4 regions of the Neobacillus sp. C211 genome follow, and region 3 is predicted to be linked to each of the others. Evidence: predicted binding sites of a transcription regulator. Region 3 holds the regulator's gene; each other region holds the start of a gene.

Region 1 (4,402 bases), on a different contig from region 3:
CGGTAGTAAAATATGGTTATAAAAAAATTTAGAATTTTAATAAAGAAGGGATCATTATGAGTTCACAAGCTGTTTTACCTGCAAAGGCTCCAAAGTCTTCTGAATCAACCATGTTTAAAATTCTTTTTATTATTGGATTGTGCCATTTATTGAATGATGCAATTCAAGCTGTGGTGCCAGCCATGTTCCCTATTTTAGAAAAATCAATGGGGCTAAGTTTTACCCAGCTTGGAATCATTGCTTTTTCTCTAAATATGGTCTCATCAGTTTTGCAGCCAATGGTCGGCTACATAACTGACAAGAAACCAATGCCTTTCGCACTGCCGATCGGACTTACTTTCACGTTAGTCGGTATTCTTGGATTAGGGTTTGCTTCAAACTTTGGACTAATTGTCTTGTCAGTCCTTTTCATCGGTCTTGGTTCAGCAGTATTTCACCCGGAAGGTTCCCGGGTTGCGTATATGGCTGCAGGAAATCGACGCGGGCTGGCACAGTCGATTTATCAGGTCGGTGGAAACACGGGTCAAGCATTGGCTCCACTGATAACTGCACTAATATTGGTTCCTTTAGGGCAGATTGGTGCATCCTGGTTTACGATTGTGGCAGCACTAGCTGTGATTTTATTAATTTATATTGCAAATTGGTATAATCACAGGTTGATAGCTTCCCCAAATATACTAAAGAAAAAGAAATCTAGCTCATCTAACAATGTAGCAATAACTAAAGAGGTAAAAAATACCTTAGCATTGATTTTATTATTAATTTTTGCAAGGACTTGGTATTCTTCTGGAATTACCAACTTTTATACCTTTTATTCGATAAAAGAATATGCCCTTACGATTAAGCAATCACAATTATTCCTGTTCGCTTTTTTAGTTTCCGGTGCCGTCGGTACTTTTTTTGGAGGTCCTCTTTCAGATCGTTTTGGTAAAAAAACAATCATTTCCTTTTCAATGTTAGCAACGATTCCTTTTTCAATTTTAATTCCACAGGTACCACCAACGTTGGCATTTATTTTCTTAATACTTACTGGGTTTATTTTAATGACTAGTTTTTCTGTAACGGTAGTATATGCACAGGAATTAGTCCCGGGGAAAATTGGGATGATGTCTGGTTTAACAGTAGGACTTGCGTTTGGAATGGGTGCAATTGGTTCTGTAGGACTTGGTTATATTGCAGACTGGATTGGATTACAGTCGATGATTACATGGCTCGGTGTACTTCCGATTCTAGGCTTAATTGCGTTTCTCCTTCCAACTGACCAAAAGGTTAAAGAATGGAATCAAAAGTAAAATAGGATGGGCCAGAAGCCCATCCTTTATTTTATGTCTTGGATTTTTCGGTATAATTCTTCCTTTTCCTCTTCTGTAAGCATTCTTTCAGCCATTGGGAACAAAACATTTTCCTCTTTGGAGAAATGCTCTGTTAAGATAAAGTAGGCATTTTGAATTAGTTCAGCTGTTTTTTTCGTTTCTTCCGTAGATATAAGACCACTTTCTGCTTTTCCAAGAAATTCTCCAATATTTGCTTTTGCCTGGTCATGGTCATATTCCATAACAGCTATTGGTCCAGATGTCGTCCTGATATATACACCCATCATAGGAAAAAGAACGCCTTCTTCTCTTTCTGAATGAGGGTCCAATGCTGCTTTAAATTCTTTTACTTTTGTAATTAATGCAGCAAAGTTAGTTTCTACATCTATTTCTTGATCAATTTTTTGTGTTAGATCATACAATCCTTCTAATTGTCCTAATAACGGGGGATGTTCACTTTTTAATTGCTTAAGTCCTTTACTTAGTTCAGCTTGGGGCATTCCACCAAGAGCACTCATACAGCCACTCATCAACAATCACCTCTATCTCATTCTATTGCTTCAAGTATAAAATCAACCATTAATTAATGTAGTGACATAGGTCACAATTACAATTAGGTTATGAATTTTTGTCAGTTTCATGAAAACTCGTTAATTTTTTTTAAAATTTTAACATTTATCACACAAAAAAAGTTTAAATGTTTCATATAATAGAGATAGAACATAAAAGGGAGGGAAAAAAAATATGAAAACCCCAAATTATCATGACTTTTATCAAAAGGCATTAATACCCATTGGTGTAAATGATCTAGTTTCCTTACAGGAATCCGGAGCATACTACCCTAACTCACCTTCGACACATTGGCTTATTGCCGTAGAAGGGGTGCAGCTCCCACAGTCAAAAATATACTATCATTGGAAAGTAAGTATATATCCTGCCGATAGTGAAGGTGATTTCAATTGGAAAAAACCATATTATTGCTCACAGAGTATGGAGTTAATGGATCATGCGAACTCATTTGCATCTTCGCTTGTCACAGCCAGCAAAAACGATAAACTTTCCTCAGCTACCATACTAGAGAAAATAAGCTAACCCCCTAAAAACTTACCTTCTGCTTCACCTTTTTTACCATCACTTGTGAAATAACCCACATATAGTATTATTAAAATATCTACATAAATAAAGGAGCTGTTTGCATAAATCGCAAAAAGCTCCTTTTTTATATCCAATTTACGCTAAACGGAATACAATCCCGTGTCCGCCTTTTGGATATTCCCATTTAATGTTCTGGTATGGACAGCCGATCCGGCAGCTTCCACATTCATGGCATCCTTCATAGCCAACCTGCATCCGTGTTCCTTCCCACTTATAAACCTCCGCTGGGCAAAATACTGTACAAATTTTATCGGGACATTTTGTCATGCATACGTCATGATCCATCACGGTCAAATGGGACTTTGTATCACACTTAAAACGGAGCAGATACTGTTTTTCCTCGATATTCTTCGTTGACATTATTTCACCGCCTTCCAGGCACGATAGATATCTTGCAATACTCTAATTGTTCCTCTTTCCGCAGTTACACTCTTCATTATTTGTTTTTGTTTTTCACGCTTTGGAGTCCCATCAACTGTAAAGAACTTGCTCATCGCTTTATTCATCATTGGAACATATTCATTAAAGTATTGTGGGTATTTCTCAAACGTATGTGCCGCATCCTTGTACTTCTCTAAATCCTTCATTATGAAACTACTATTAAGCGCGTCACGGTAGCTATTTAAGCTTGATTCACTGAAGTCCCCACTTTTATGTGCCTGAACTACGGCTTCAGCAGCCATCTTTCCTGATGACATCGCCATGTTCGAACCTTCACGATGAATGGCATTTACTAGCTGTGCTGCATCACCGACGACTATAACTCCATTACCAGCTACTTTCGGTACCGAACGATAACCACCTTCAGGAATAAGATGAGCAAGATACTCAGCAGATTCCCCACCAGCAAGCATTGGCTTGACCATGGGGTGAGTTTTTAAGTAGTCTAGAAGCTCATATGGCTTGATTTTCGCTTTTATCATGCTCGATAGTGTTGTACCAACTCCGATATTCAAGCTCTCTTTATTCGTGTAAACAAAAGCGGTTCCAAGATTACCCTTTGTTGAATCACCAAAGATTTCAATTGTACAACCCTGGTTATCTTCCAAATTAAAACGGTCATTTATTTTTTCTTTTGGTAAATTAACAACTTCCATTACTGTTAAGGCTACTTCATCTGGACGAAATTCTTTATGAAAGCCTAACTGTTTTGAAAGAAGAGAGTTAACACCGTCTGCAAGCACCACGACATCCGCAAATACCTCTCCATTCGGACGATCGGTACGAACCCCGACAACCTTGCCATTTTCAACGATACATTCAGTTACTACCGTTTCATTAATAAGTAATGCCCCGGCGTCTACTGCCTTTTTAGCAAACCATTGGTCAAACTGAGCCCGAAGGACTGTAAAGTTATTATATGGTTCCATTCCCCATTCAAGACCTTTATAGCCGAATTGAACGACCGATTCCTTATCCATCATCCAAAAGCGCTGTTCAATGACTGGTCTCTCAAGTGGTGCTTCTTTCCAAAATTCAGGAACTAATTCTTCCATTTGTTTGCGGTACAATACCCCGCCCATTACGTTTTTGGCTCCTGGGTATTCTCCACGTTCAATAAGCAAAACGTTTAGTCCATTTTTGGCACATGTGAGGGCACATGCACTTCCAGCTGGACCTGCCCCAACGACAATCACATCAAATTTTTCATGCATAGCTTATTTCACCACCTTTTTCAGTTCTAAGCTGCTTAAATTGTTCGATTAGTTTTGGGAGAATTTCCATAGCATCTCCTACGATTCCATATGTGGCAACATCAAAAATTGGTGCATTTGGATTTTTGTTTATAGCGATAATTAAATCCGAATTTTTCATACCGACAACGTGCTGAATTGCACCAGAAAGTGCTATAGCAAAATAAATTTTTGGTGTAACTGTTTCACCAGTTTGGCCAACTTGAAGATGGTGTGGCAGCCAGCCTGCTTCAACCACAT
Region 2 (4,402 bases), on a different contig from region 3:
TCAAAAGGACTAGTCATAAAGACGAGGTTGCGGATTGGCAATTCAGGGTGTAATGCTGCAAATGCAGACGTGATCGTTCCACCCATGCAATAACCAAGGATCGATACTTCCTCAACATTAGATCTTCTCATTACTTTACGAACGGCACGTGGTATATAGTCCATAATATAATCATCCAGTTTCATATGTCTATCTTCGTAACCTGGTGTACCCCAGTCAAGAAGGTAAACATCAAACCCACGTTCAACCATAAATTCTATTAAACTACCACCTTTGGTAAGGTCCAATATATAAGGCTTATTAATTAGAGCATAAACAAATAGAAGTGGGGTTCTATGTTTTTTTGGTTGATCAGAAATATACCGATAGAGTTTTGCTTTATTTCTAGTCCAAACTAATTCCTTCGGTGTAGGTGCTACTTCGGGCTCGGCATCGGTCGTTAACACTTGAGATGCCCTAATTACACGTTGGTACATCTCTTGATACTTTTGAGGGGTAGCCTCTAGCATCTCATTCCATTCTTTTAGCATTTGAGCGTTAATAACTGTTCACTCCTTATATGATTTATTTACTCTTTTAATATATAAAGAAGGTTGTACATTCATGACACTTACATGTAAAGTCCACCGTTAATATTTAATTGCTGACCAGTAATATAGTCACCATCTTTACATAGGAAAACAACACCACGAGCGATTTCTTCTGGTTTGCCTAGGCGTTTTTGTGGTACTTTATCAACGATTCCTGCAAGAACTTTTTCAGGAATGGCTTGGACCATCTCGGTTCCAATAAATCCTGGGCAAATCGCATTAACTGTTACTTTACTTCTAGCAAGTTCAAGAGCGAGAGATTTAGTGTATCCAATTAGTCCTGCTTTTGCGGCAGCATAGTTGGTTTGTCCAAACCCGCCTGCTTGACCGATAATGGACGAAATGTTGATGATGCGGCCAGCATCTGATTCAAGAAGATAAGGTAATGCTGCAGATGTATTGTTGTAAACACTGTTTAAATTAACATCAATTACTTTTCTCCAATCTTCTTCTTTCAATTTTTTGAACGTGCTGTCTCTTGTAATTCCTGCATTATTAATCAGGATATCTAATTTACCATAATGGTTGATGGTTTCTTGTACAAGGTATGCTGCTTCATTACTTTCAGAAACATCTGCTTGAACAGCGTAAGCTTCTCCGCCAATTTCATTTATTTCTGCTACTACTTTATCTGCTAGTTCTTTACGAATATTATAGTTAATGACAACTTTCGCACCATTTTTAGCCAGTTCCAATGCAATTGATGCACCGATTCCTCTGCTGCCGCCTGTTACGATTGCTACTTTATCTTTTAATTCTGTCATTCTTTTCCACTCCCAATATATAGTAGTTGTTGTTGTAGTTGTTGTTATGCCAAAAGTTTTACATTTACATTTAAATTTATGTAATGCGTTTCTATTTCTTGGTTTCTACTGGTGTTTTTAACACATTAAGGATTTGGTTCAATTTTTGATCTAAATTCTTCATATCCTTTTTTAAATTCGACAATTCTGTTTTAAATGACTCTTGGTCTTGGTTATCCAAGTTCTCTTCTAATCTTTCTTCTAAATCATCTACTTTTGCATCGACATTGACAATCAGCGAAGAAATGTTAGCAATGTCATTTCGAGTTGGTACATTCATAAATTCTAAATATTTTACCGTTGACTCATCAATCATTTTTTTTAATTGAAGATTCATCTCCAATACCTGTCCCATGCCTTGAGAAGGGAAATCATTGCTTACTTTCTCATCGAATAACTTACTGGAGTGTGAATAAAGATCCTTCCACATTTCATAAAAATTAAAGTCTGTGCTCATTTTTTTCCTCCTACATTTGTTTTGTTGACCTATCCATCATACTAACTTCATCGAAATTTTAAAAGGTGAAAGATTAAAAATTATTAAAATACATTTCATCATTTTTTGACAAATTTCTCACTTTCTTGCGAATTGTAAAGTATTTTAACAAGAGTGATAATTAGCAATAATCCATCATAATATGGGTAAAAATGGATTTAATTTTGTCCAAAGCCTAGTTTCATCGCCACTTTTTTGTTTTGGATTTCTTTTCTCATTTGCCTAGGGATGCTGATGTTGTGCAAAGGTCTATCCTGAAAAGAAAAAAACGAGGTGATTTATTTTGGAGTTTAGTAAAAAGGTTGTGTTAATTACAGGTGGTGCACAGGGGATTGGAAAAGAAACGGCTAAACAATTTCTCCAAGAGGGTGCAAACGTCGTCATCTGTGATTATGATGAGTCGGCTGGTAAATCTGCATTAGAAGAATTGAATCATGAAAAAGTAGAATTTTATAAAGTCGATGTAACGGACAGCACCCAGATAGAAGAAATGGTTCAATCCACAATAGGTAAGCATGGCCGAATCGATATCTTAATTAACAATGCCGGAATTACACTTGATGGTTTTTTAACAAAGATGGAGGAATCGGATTGGGAAAGAGTCATTTCTGTCAATCTATCAGGTGTTTTTAAATGCACGAAGGCTGTAGCTCCTAATATGTTAAAGCAGGGGTCGGGCGTTATTCTTAACGCATCTTCCGTCGTTGGTTTATATGGAAATATTGGTCAAACAAATTATGCCGCGACAAAGGCGGGCGTCATTGGGCTGACGAAAAGCTGGGCAAAAGAATTTGGCCCTAAGGGGATCCGAGTCAATGCAGTTGCTCCAGGTTTCATTGAAACAGGTATGACTGCAGCGGTGCCAGATAAGGTGCTTCAATTTATGAAGGAAAAGACTCCGCTTAGGAAGCTTGGCAAACCAGAAGATATTGCCGCAGCATATGTATTCTTGGCTTCGGATAAGGCGAATTATATTAACGGAACCATCTTAAGTGTGGATGGCGGATTAGTTATTTAGACAATATAGCTGCAAATTGAGGGAGAAAATAATTATTTTCTCTCTTTTTGGTTTATTATGGTAACCACAATTACTAAATTGCTATATTACAATATATGGAGGTTCGGTCATAATCTTTTCGTTCATTTATTTGTTCAAATGCCAAGTTAGAATAAACTCGAAAATTGTTCTACAAAACATGTCAATTTACACGAAAGTTCGACAGAATTTTTTTGCCTGTTTTATTAATATTTTCAATCGATGTAATTACACCTTTTACTTTGCCAATAGTGGATTTTCTAGGCCTTTTTTAAAGGGGATAAACGTTGAATATGTCAGGTTAAGATCTTAATTTTTTTATAGCGATAAATAAAAAAACTCTGAATTTGTCGAATAGTTTGTCACGAAAAATACCGCGAAATGTAGTAAAATTTGTGAGGAATTATTATTTGAATACATAAATCACTTTTTGGGGGAAATCAGAATGACTGTAAATGAAGTTGTAATTGTAAGCGCAGTAAGGACAGCAATTGGTAGTTTTTTAGGGAGTTTAGAAAATGTTTCGGCTGTACAGTTAGGTTCTACTGTAATTAAAGCAGCTATTCAAAAAGCTGGAATTAATCCTAATGATGTAGATGAAGTGATTATGGGGAATGTTTTACAAGCAGGAGCTGGACAAAATCCGGCAAGACAAGCTTCTCTTGCTGCAGGTATTCCTCAAGAGGCACCAGCATTGACAATTAATAAGGTCTGTGGATCAGGATTAAAGGCTGTTCACTTGGCAACACAAGCGATTCTAGCTGGAGAGGCAGAAGTGGTTGTTGCAGGCGGTATGGAGAATATGAGTCAAGCTCCACATCTGTTAAAAGGCGGACGAAATGGATTTAAAATGGGCGATCAGAAAATTTTAGACAGTATGATTAAAGACGGATTATGGTGTGCAGAAAATGACTATCATATGGGAATTACAGCTGAAAATCTTGCTGAGAAATATGAAATCACACGTGCTGAACAAGATGAATTTGCAGCGTGGAGTCAGCAAAAGGCACAAGCAGCGATTGAATCCAATCGATTTGCTGATGAAATTGTCCCTGTTGAGGTACCTGGCCGTAAAGGACAAGTGACATTATTCAGCCAAGATGAGTTCCCACGGTTTGGAACGACTGCAGAAGGATTGGGTAAGCTTCGTCCTGCATTCAAAAAGGATGGATCTGTTACTGCTGCTAACTCTTCAGGAATTAATGATGGAGCGGCAGCATTTGTAGTGATGAGCCGTAAAAAGGCAGAGGAATTAGGCGTAACCCCTCTAGTAACAATTAAAGCAAACGCTACTGTAGGTGTGGATCCGAGTATTATGGGAATCGGTCCTGTCCCTGCAGTGAAAAAAGCTCTAAAAACAGCGTCTTTATCTTTAGAAGACATTGAATTAATTGAAGCAAACGAAGCATTTGCGGCACAATCGATTGCTGTAGATCGCGAGCTTCAATTTAATAAAGAAAAGTTAAATGTTAATGGT
Region 3 (4,402 bases):
TTTGCCTTTTCATTTTTTATGTTGATTTCCAACACTTTTTCATGATTTTGAAAAATGTCTGGTTCGCATAATTGCTGCTCGAATTCTTGAATTTGCTCTTCTAGCTCTTCAATTCTTTGTTCCATTTCTTCTAATTTCCTTTTGCGCTGACGCTCTTGTTTTTTACTTTCCTTATCCTGTTGATAAGAGTTTTTCTCAAAAGCATCTGTTTGTGCTGCTTTTTTAGCAGTTGCGGCTAGCGCTAGTGCTGCAAGTTCTTCCTGTTCTAGTTTCTTCTCTAAATAATAATCATAATCCCCGAGGTATTCTGTACTTCCATGACGACTAAGTTCTAAGACCTTTGTGGCAATCCGGTTAATAAAATACCTGTCGTGTGAGACAAACAATATCGTGCCCGGGTAATCGATTAATGCATTCTCTAGAACTTCCTTACTATCTAAGTCAAGGTGGTTGGTAGGCTCGTCCAAAATTAAGACATTTGCTTTCTCCAACATCAGTTTAGCTAAAGCTAGACGGGCTTTTTCACCCCCGCTTAAGGTGGAAACTATTTTTAAGACATCATCACCAGAAAATAAGAAATTACCGAGCACCGTACGTATTTCTTTTTCATTTTTTAGTGGATAGTCATCCCAGAGTTCATTTAAGACCCGCTTATTGGAGGTCAATTCAGCTTGCTCCTGGTCGTAATAACCAATTTGAAGGTTTGTCCCATAGAGTATGGTTCCCTCCAGAGCAGGCAACTTTTTGATAATTGTCTTTAAAAGTGTTGATTTGCCGATACCATTCGGTCCAACCAATGCGGTACTTTCACCTTTATAGGCCCGAAATGAAATGGACTCTGAAACCTTATCACCTTCGTACCCAACAGCGAGTGAATCCACTGTTAAAACGTCATTGCCGCTTTGTTTTTCAATTTCAAACGAGAAGGAAGCAGACTTTTCATCGCCTAATGGACGATCCATCATCTCCATCTTTTCTAGCTTTTTACGACGGCTTTGGGCACGTTTAGTCGTCGAAGCGCGCGCTAAATTCCGGTTGATAAAGTCTTGGAGATCAGCGACCTCTTGCTGTTGTTTTTCGAAAAGCTTTAAATCACGCTCATAATTTGCGGCCTTTTGATCAAGGTAAGAACTATAGTTGCCTGTAAACCTTTGGATTTGCTTACGGGATACTTCATAAACTTGAGTAACAACTTTATCTAAAAAATAGCGGTCATGGGAAACGATCAAAATCGCCCCATGATAACTTTGTAAATATTGCTCCAGCCAGGAAAGCGTATCAATATCAAGGTGGTTTGTGGGCTCATCCAATATTAAGATATCAGGCTTGGTTAACAAAAGTTTACCAAGGGCAAGACGGGTTTTCTGCCCGCCGCTTAAACTAGATATCATCAAGGATTTGTCATGGAAATTTAACCCATGAAGGACAGAGCGCATCTCTGCCTCATATTGATACCCTCCCTGTTCTTTAAATTTCACCTGAAGATGATCGTACTCTTTTAGGATTCTTTCGTACTTTCCACCGTCTTCAAAAACAAGAGGATCAGCCATTTGTTCTTCAAGGGTGCGGAGTTGTTTTTCCATTAATCGCAGCGGTTCAAAAACCGTCAGCATTTCATCCCATATGGATAATGATGATTCTAACCCGGTATTTTGAGCTAAATAGCCAATTGTCACTTCTTTCGGCTTGATAATTTCTCCGCCATCATGCGACAAGTGTCCGGCAATAATCTTCAATAATGTCGATTTTCCCGCCCCATTGCGTCCAACAAGAGCAACACGGTCCCGAGTTTGTAATTCGAGCTTAATATTCGATAAAATAAGGTCAGCACCATAATATTTTTGTAATTGATTAACCTGTAGCAAAATCATTCTCATTCACCTCTATTACATAGGATTAGTGTACCTTATTCCCGGTATGTCGGCAATAAACTGCTCGCCATATTAGCGGTGTAAGGGTCCTAAATCGTCAAAAAATGTAATATTTAGTTCAAAGTTTCACACACATATAAGGTAAAATAGTGTATGATTTGATGGGAGGATTTTTTATATGGCAGAATTTACGCATTTTAATGAAGAAGGCAGAGCAAAAATGGTCGACGTCAGTGATAAGCCGGAAACGGCACGTACGGCGCTTGCTCATTCCAGCATTACCGTTAGTAAAGAAATTTATGATAAAATAACTAATAATGAGATGAAGAAGGGCGATGTCTTAGCAGTGGCCCAGGTAGCAGCTGTCATGGCAGCAAAGAAGACATGGGATTTGATTCCAATGTGCCATCCGATTCCATTAACAGGTGTTAATATTTCTTTCTCTTGGGAACAGGATAAGGATGAGAATTATCAATTATATATTGCTGCAGCCGTTAAAACGAAGGGGAGCACAGGCGTAGAAATGGAAGCGTTAACAGCGGCTTCCGCGTGTGCCTTAACAGTTTATGATATGTGTAAAGCCGTTGATAAAGGTATGGTAATTGGACCGACGTATCTTGTCGAAAAAACGGGCGGTAAAAACGGTGATTTTAAAAGAGATGAAAGAGTTAAATAAATTTTTAACTAAACCATTCATGGGGTGTGGGAGATTATGAGTAATGAAACAACGAAAATACCACAGGCGACAGCAAAACGGCTGCCCCTCTATTACCGATTTCTAAAAAACCTGCAAAGCTCCGGCAAGCAAAGGGTCTCTTCAGCGGAATTGAGTGAAGCAGTAAAGGTAGACTCAGCAACGATTCGCCGCGACTTTTCCTATTTCGGTGCGTTAGGGAAAAAGGGCTATGGGTATAATGTTAATTACTTAATATCCTTCTTTCGTAAAACCTTAGATCAGGATGAATTAACTAAGGTTGCCTTAATAGGAGTCGGAAATCTTGGCACTGCCTTTTTAAACTATAACTTTTTAAAAAATAATAACACAAAAATAGAATGCGCCTTCGATGTGGATCCCGACAAAATGGGAACCATGATTCGCGAGGTACCCGTTCATCCTATGGATGATTTAGAGAAGGTTTTATCAGAAACTAATATTTCAGTGGCGATATTAACGGTTCCGGCTCCTGCCGCACAAATGATAACCGATCGACTGGTCAAAGCGAATGTAAAAGGAATCTTAAATTTCACTCCAGCAAGGTTAAATGTTCCACCATTAATAAGGGTCCATCATATTGACTTGGCAGTGGAGCTTCAATCGCTAGTCTACTTTTTAAAGCATTATCCAACGGTGGAAATAGATGAAGAATAATTAGTTAAAAAGGCTTTCCACAAAATTTGTGGAAGGCCTTTTGTATGATTAAATCCCTGCTTTTTTTAATTACATAATCTATAAAAATACTTTCTTATGCACTAAGATATAGGTAGATGAAATGCAAGCGGTTACTAACCGGGAAGTGGGGGAAATTCAATGTCAATTTTACGAGATGAAGCGTTAAAAATGCACAAGGAACACCAAGGCAAGGTTGGGATATATTCTAAGGTGGCAGTACATAATGCAAAAGATTTAAGCCTAGCCTATTCACCAGGTGTGGCAGAGCCATGTTTGGACATTTATGCAGACGAAAATAAAGTCTATGATTATACCTCGAAGGGCAATCTTGTCGCAGTTGTATCCAATGGGACAGCGGTTCTGGGGCTTGGAAACATTGGACCAAAAGCTGCGATGCCTGTGATGGAAGGAAAGGCCGTGTTATTCAAATCGTTCGCAGATGTTGACGCCTTTCCCATCTGCTTGGCCACCACTGACACAGACCAGATCGTAGAAACCGTCAAGCTGCTAGAACCAACATTTGGCGGAGTGAACTTGGAGGATATTGCTGCGCCGCAATGCTTTGAAATTGAAGACCGCCTCCGCAAAGCCTGCGAGATTCCTGTTTTTCATGATGACCAGCATGGAACCGCGATTGTAACAGCCGCTGGTCTAATCAACGCGTTAAAATTAGCGGATAAAAAAATTGAAGATATTCGTGTTGCGGTAAACGGAGCAGGTTCAGCTGGAGTAGCGATTGTTAAGCTCCTGCTGCATATGGGCGTGAAGGATGTTATTTTATGTGATACAAAAGGAATTATTTATGAAGGCCGTCCAGTCGGAATGAATCGATTCAAAGATAAAATGGCGCAAATGACAAATCGCGAGCAAAAACAAGGAACGTTAGGGGATGCGCTTATTGACGCCGATGTGTTTGTGGGGGTATCAGCAGCCGGGGCCGTTACAAAGGAAATGGTTAGCGCTATGCACCGTGACCCGATTATCTTTGCCATGGCCAACCCGGTACCGGAAATTATGCCCGATGCGGCCAAAGAAGCAGGGGCTCTTGTAGTGGGTACAGGACGTTCTGATTTTCCGAACCAGGTTAATAATGTGCTTGCTTTCCCAGGCATTTTCCGCGGTGCCTTAGATGTCCGTGCCA
Region 4 (4,402 bases), on a different contig from region 3:
ACTCGGCTAATTCCGAATCCTTTTTCCCCCGATAATCCACATTCTCAAGCTGGAACAATTGTAAACCAAATTCATTTGCTTCAATCCATCTGCCTTCACCGTCTTTAAAGTTAACAAAATCAACCATTGAATTGATTAAAGTAGATAGACGTTTCTGATCTTCCTGGGAAACATCTAACTCCTCTTTTTTACTAATGAAGAAATAAATGAACCCTCCAGTCATGGCAACATATAAGATCTCTTTTGACCTTAACACCAACTCAATAAGTGAAGAGGGCACATATTGTTCGATTACATAATTGGACCCATATATCCAAATAATACTTGTAAAAAAGTAGAAGATGATGATCTTTATTTTATTCATGGAAATCTCCAGTTCTCTTAAAGGAATAAAGTTTATTAAAAACAAGGAGTAGTGAGTATTTATTACTCCTTAGTCTATAGTACTAGATAATCCATTATTTTGGAATAATGCAACGCTTGAAATATTAATAACTATAAAAACTTTTACTACATTATTATCTGATTGCCTACATGGAAAAGGCTTATGGAGTGTATTCCATAAGCTATCTGTTCTTCGATTTCAAGATTTTTAGAAGAGTCTTTTTCCAAGGATAACTAAATCACGTTCAATGCCATCCAACTCAGCCACATTCGGAAGCTGTGCCCATTTTTCAAATCCAAAACTTGAGAAAAGTTTAATGCTAGGTTCATTATGACCAAAAATAAAACCTAGTAAGGTTTTGATTTGTAGACTTGGACAGGTATCGATTGCTTTTTGGATTAAATATTTACCAAGTTTCCTGCCTCGAAAGTCGGGATGAATATAGATACTAATTTCTGCCGTCGCATTATAGGCAGGCCTGCCGTAAAAAGATTGGAAACTAACCCATGCACAAATTTCTCCTTGATTTTCTACAACCCATAATGGACGAAAGGTTGATGAATGATCGTTAAACCATTGAACTCTGTTTTCTACTGATATTGGTTCAAGATCGGCTGTAACCATCCTACTTGCTATGGTTGTATTGTATATATCAACAATTACAGGCAAATCACACATATCGGCATCTCTAATCGTAAAGTCATCAAACATGTTATGTACCACTCCCGTTTTTTTTCTTAATAGATTTTATGATATCTTTTGGAACAAACATTATCAATATTGTAATAACAAATTACTTAGAAAAAGAAAAACCTTTTCTCGAAATTGCTGTTCGAGAAAAGGTCATTTCTAATGACAGTAAATGTTTATGCTGCCATTACTCGTTTCTTTGCCTAAACCCAACGGTGGGCCTTGGCATTACTCCTTAAGATGATCGTGTTGTGCGTCACTTGAGTTTGCCCATTCACTTGTGAATTTTGACGTTTTGGACGCGTCGTATGGTAGTGAAAGAGCTCTGAGTGCGGATCTAAATGGTCTTTATAACTCATCTAAAATCACCTCATCAAAGGATTTGAAACGACGATATTCTAATGAATATCACTATTATCTTTTGTAAATTGTCAGGAAATTAGTCATCAAACTTAAATTTAATGAGAAATCTCTTTAAAAACGTTAATAAAACGTTCAAATGCATAGTCATGGAAATGAGTTAAAATGAATACATCGAATGATTGTGATTCAATTCACAAATCAAATTATTTTTAACAGCATGTCAAAACAATAAAAGAGGCGAATTTAAAATGGTTAGTTTATCACTTGGCGGACTGCTTCTTCGATTCCTATTGGGAGGTCTAGCTGTAGTTGCCTGTACTGTCGTAGCAAAGAAGTTAGGGGAGAAAGCTGGGGGAATATTTGCTGCATTTCCTGCTGTTTACCTGGCAGCATTACTCACCATTGGTCTTGATTTTCACGGAGGTCAGCTTATTACCCATTCGATCATGTTATCTAAAGGCGCCATTTTTGGGATGGCAATCAATATTCTTGTCTCCATCCTCGAAGGCTACCTGCTTCCTAAGATAGGTTGGAAAAAGGGAATCCTGCATGCAATGGCTTGCTGGTTTACTGTATCAATTGTTGTTGTATCCATTACATCTCATTAAATGAAAAAGGTGGACAACATGAATAAAAAGGACTTATTTATTCGGTTTTTACTAGGTGGGGCAGCAGTCTCCCTAAGTTATCTTATAACTATTATTTCCCCATGGAAGATTCTTGCCGGTATTTTTGCCGCTTTTCCAGCCGTAATGTTGACAGCCGTTATTATGGTGGGAATTGCCTCGGGGACTAAGAAAGCCACAAATATTGCTAGAGGCTCAGTATATGGAATGATTGGTGGAATCATTTGTGTAATAACAGTTTTAATAACATTGGAAACCAGTGAAAATTGGATTTTTAGTATCATTCTAGGTCTCCTATTTTGGCTTGGAAGTTCACTTACCATTTTCACCTTAAGAGAGCGGGCAGCAAGAAAAGTAATTAGTCATGTATAGTTAACAAAAAATTCTTTGGAGCCATAGCTCGAGAATTTTTTTTATTAGGAAAATATTAACTTGTATTATCTGAAAGTTCGGAATAAAATAAAGTTAACATACCAACCGGTAGGTATGCCTGCTATCGGTTCAGCATATTATAAATTAACGGCATTAAACTTGATGTTAAGAATAAGAATGGAGTGAATGGTATGTATTTACGATTGACTGATGAACAAAAAATGGTCCAAAAAACAATTAGAAGATTCGTAGAAAAAGAACTGATTCCTCTTGAAAACGATGTACTTCGTAATGAACGAGAAGGTAAACCGAGTCTTCCTGCAAGTAAACTAAAAGAGCTGCAACTAAAAGCGAAGGAAGCAGGTTTTTGGGGAATTAACACTCCAGAGGAATATGGTGGTGCAGATCTTGGTCAAATGATGATGGCAATTGTGTTAATGGAAGTGTCAAAAACCTTTGTCCCATTCCAGTTCGGCGGTGGTGCAGATAATATTCTTTACTATGGCAACGAAGAACAAAAGAAAAAATACTTACTTCCAACAATAAATGGTGAGAAAAAGTCCTGCTTTGCAATGACAGAGCCAGGTGCTGGTTCTGATACCAGAAATATCAAAATGACAGCTGTGAAAGACGGCAGTGAATGGGTTCTAAATGGTGAAAAAACGTTCATTACCGGCGGAAACGAAGCGGACTTCGTTATGGCGATAGCGATTACGGATAAGGAACGACATCAATCAACACAAGGCCGCGAAGGGGTTACATGCTTTATTGTCGATCGCGATATGGGCTGGAAATCAGAGTATATACATACAATGGGAGAATGGGGTCCAGCCGGCTTAGTATTCGATAATGTCCGTGTTCCGGAGGAAAATATTCTGGGTGAATTACACAAGGGGTATAATCTCGGTCTCGAGTGGATTGGGTTTGCACGCTGGGTTGTTGGGGCAAGAGCAGTCGGTGCCGCTGAACGCTTGCTGCAAATGGCGATTGATTATGCCAAGGAACGGGTTACATTTGGGAAACCTATTGCTGAAAGACAAGCAATCCAATGGCAAATCGCAGATTCTGTGGTTGAAATTGAAGCAGCAAGATGGCTAGTCTTGAACGCTGCCTTTACTCTAGATCATGGGGAAGATAATCGACACGTAGCATCGATGGCAAAATTATATGGTGCAAATATGGGCAACAACGTCGTTGACCGTGTCCTTCAAATTCACGGCGGGATGGGGTATACAAGAGAATTACCAATTGAGCGCTGGTATCGTGAAGCAAGACTATGGAGAATTTACGACGGCACAGACGAAATCCAACGAATGATTATCGCACGTAACCTAATTAAAGGTCATGTGAAGATTGGTCAATACGTATAATTATTGTCTCTGTTATATTTCGATGTTCAAAATAAAGTCGTGAAGAGACATATTTATTGTATTTGTAAGGTCCAGACGATTGGCAACAGAAATCAGGAAAAACAAAGAAAAGTGTCTCCAATGAGGGTTATTGACAACAGAAATCAGGGAAAAACAAAGAAAAGTGTCTCCAATGAAGGCTATTGGCAACAGAAATCAGGGAAAAACAAAGAAAAGTGGTTCCAATGAGGTTTATTGACAACAGAAATCAGGGAAAAACAAAGAAAAGTGGTTCCAATGAGGGCTATTGGCAACAGAAATCAGGGAAAAACAAAGAAAAGTGGTTCCAATGAGGGCTATTGGCAACAGAAATCAGGGAAAAACAAAGAAAAGTGTCTCCAATGAGGGTTATTGACAACTAAATCAAATGAACTATAACATAGCCACAATTTAAATGTAAGCGCAATCTATAAATTTATTAAACTCAGGAGGAATAGAAATGGCAGGCAGATTTACGGGAAAAGTTGCTTTTGTTACGGGTGGAAGCCGTGGAATAGGCAAAGGGATTGCCGAGCTTTTTGCACAAGAAGGAGCAAAGGTAGCTATAATAGATTTGA

Evidence for each region. Region 3 encodes Rex, which represses fermentation and respiration genes when NADH is low (regulators of the CRP and FNR family bind a similar motif). Its sites were predicted from a motif close to TTGTGAAATATTTCACAA; they were not measured.
Region 1: a site for Rex is predicted at 1,903-1,920, ahead of ACSU6B_RS00440 (hemerythrin domain-containing protein). Genes of this name have one in related genera too.
Region 2: a site for Rex is predicted at 1,954-1,971, ahead of ACSU6B_RS27850 (polyhydroxyalkanoic acid synthase subunit PhaR). Genes of this name have one in related genera too.
Region 4: a site for Rex is predicted at 1,618-1,635, ahead of ACSU6B_RS04460 (DUF3147 family protein). Genes of this name have one in related genera too.

Annotation. Positions count from the first base shown of each region.
Region 1 covers NZ_CM122574.1:76,269-80,670, forward strand. Annotated here, with positions in the region: gene ACSU6B_RS00435 (MFS transporter) at 57-1,292, shown strand; gene ACSU6B_RS00440 (hemerythrin domain-containing protein) at 1,319-1,843, opposite strand; gene ACSU6B_RS00445 (hypothetical protein) at 2,058-2,405, shown strand; gene ACSU6B_RS00450 (ferredoxin family protein) at 2,544-2,828, opposite strand; gene ACSU6B_RS00455 (FAD-dependent oxidoreductase) at 2,828-4,123, opposite strand; gene ACSU6B_RS00460 (electron transfer flavoprotein subunit alpha/FixB family protein) at 4,116-4,402, opposite strand, start outside.
Region 2 covers NZ_JBPXRO010000053.1:11,837-16,238, reverse strand. Annotated here, with positions in the region: gene phaC (class III poly(R)-hydroxyalkanoic acid synthase subunit PhaC) at 1-530, opposite strand, end outside; gene ACSU6B_RS27855 (3-oxoacyl-ACP reductase) at 611-1,354, opposite strand; gene ACSU6B_RS27850 (polyhydroxyalkanoic acid synthase subunit PhaR) at 1,446-1,850, opposite strand; gene fabG (3-oxoacyl-[acyl-carrier-protein] reductase) at 2,173-2,907, shown strand; gene ACSU6B_RS27840 (acetyl-CoA C-acetyltransferase) at 3,371-4,402, shown strand, end outside.
Region 3 covers NZ_JBPXRO010000052.1:3,181-7,582, forward strand. Annotated here, with positions in the region: gene ACSU6B_RS27675 (ABC-F family ATP-binding cassette domain-containing protein) at 1-1,871, opposite strand, end outside; gene moaC (cyclic pyranopterin monophosphate synthase MoaC) at 2,050-2,547, shown strand; gene ACSU6B_RS27685 (redox-sensing transcriptional repressor Rex) at 2,584-3,240, shown strand; gene ACSU6B_RS27690 (NAD(P)-dependent malic enzyme) at 3,400-4,402, shown strand, end outside.
Region 4 covers NZ_JBPXRO010000003.1:174,562-178,963, reverse strand. Annotated here, with positions in the region: gene ACSU6B_RS04475 (PAS domain S-box protein) at 1-364, opposite strand, end outside; gene ACSU6B_RS04470 (GNAT family N-acetyltransferase) at 593-1,096, opposite strand; gene ACSU6B_RS04465 (YpzG family protein) at 1,279-1,434, opposite strand; gene ACSU6B_RS04460 (DUF3147 family protein) at 1,687-2,046, shown strand; gene ACSU6B_RS04455 (DUF3147 family protein) at 2,065-2,436, shown strand; gene ACSU6B_RS04450 (acyl-CoA dehydrogenase family protein) at 2,628-3,806, shown strand; gene ACSU6B_RS04445 (beta-ketoacyl-ACP reductase) at 4,285-4,402, shown strand, end outside.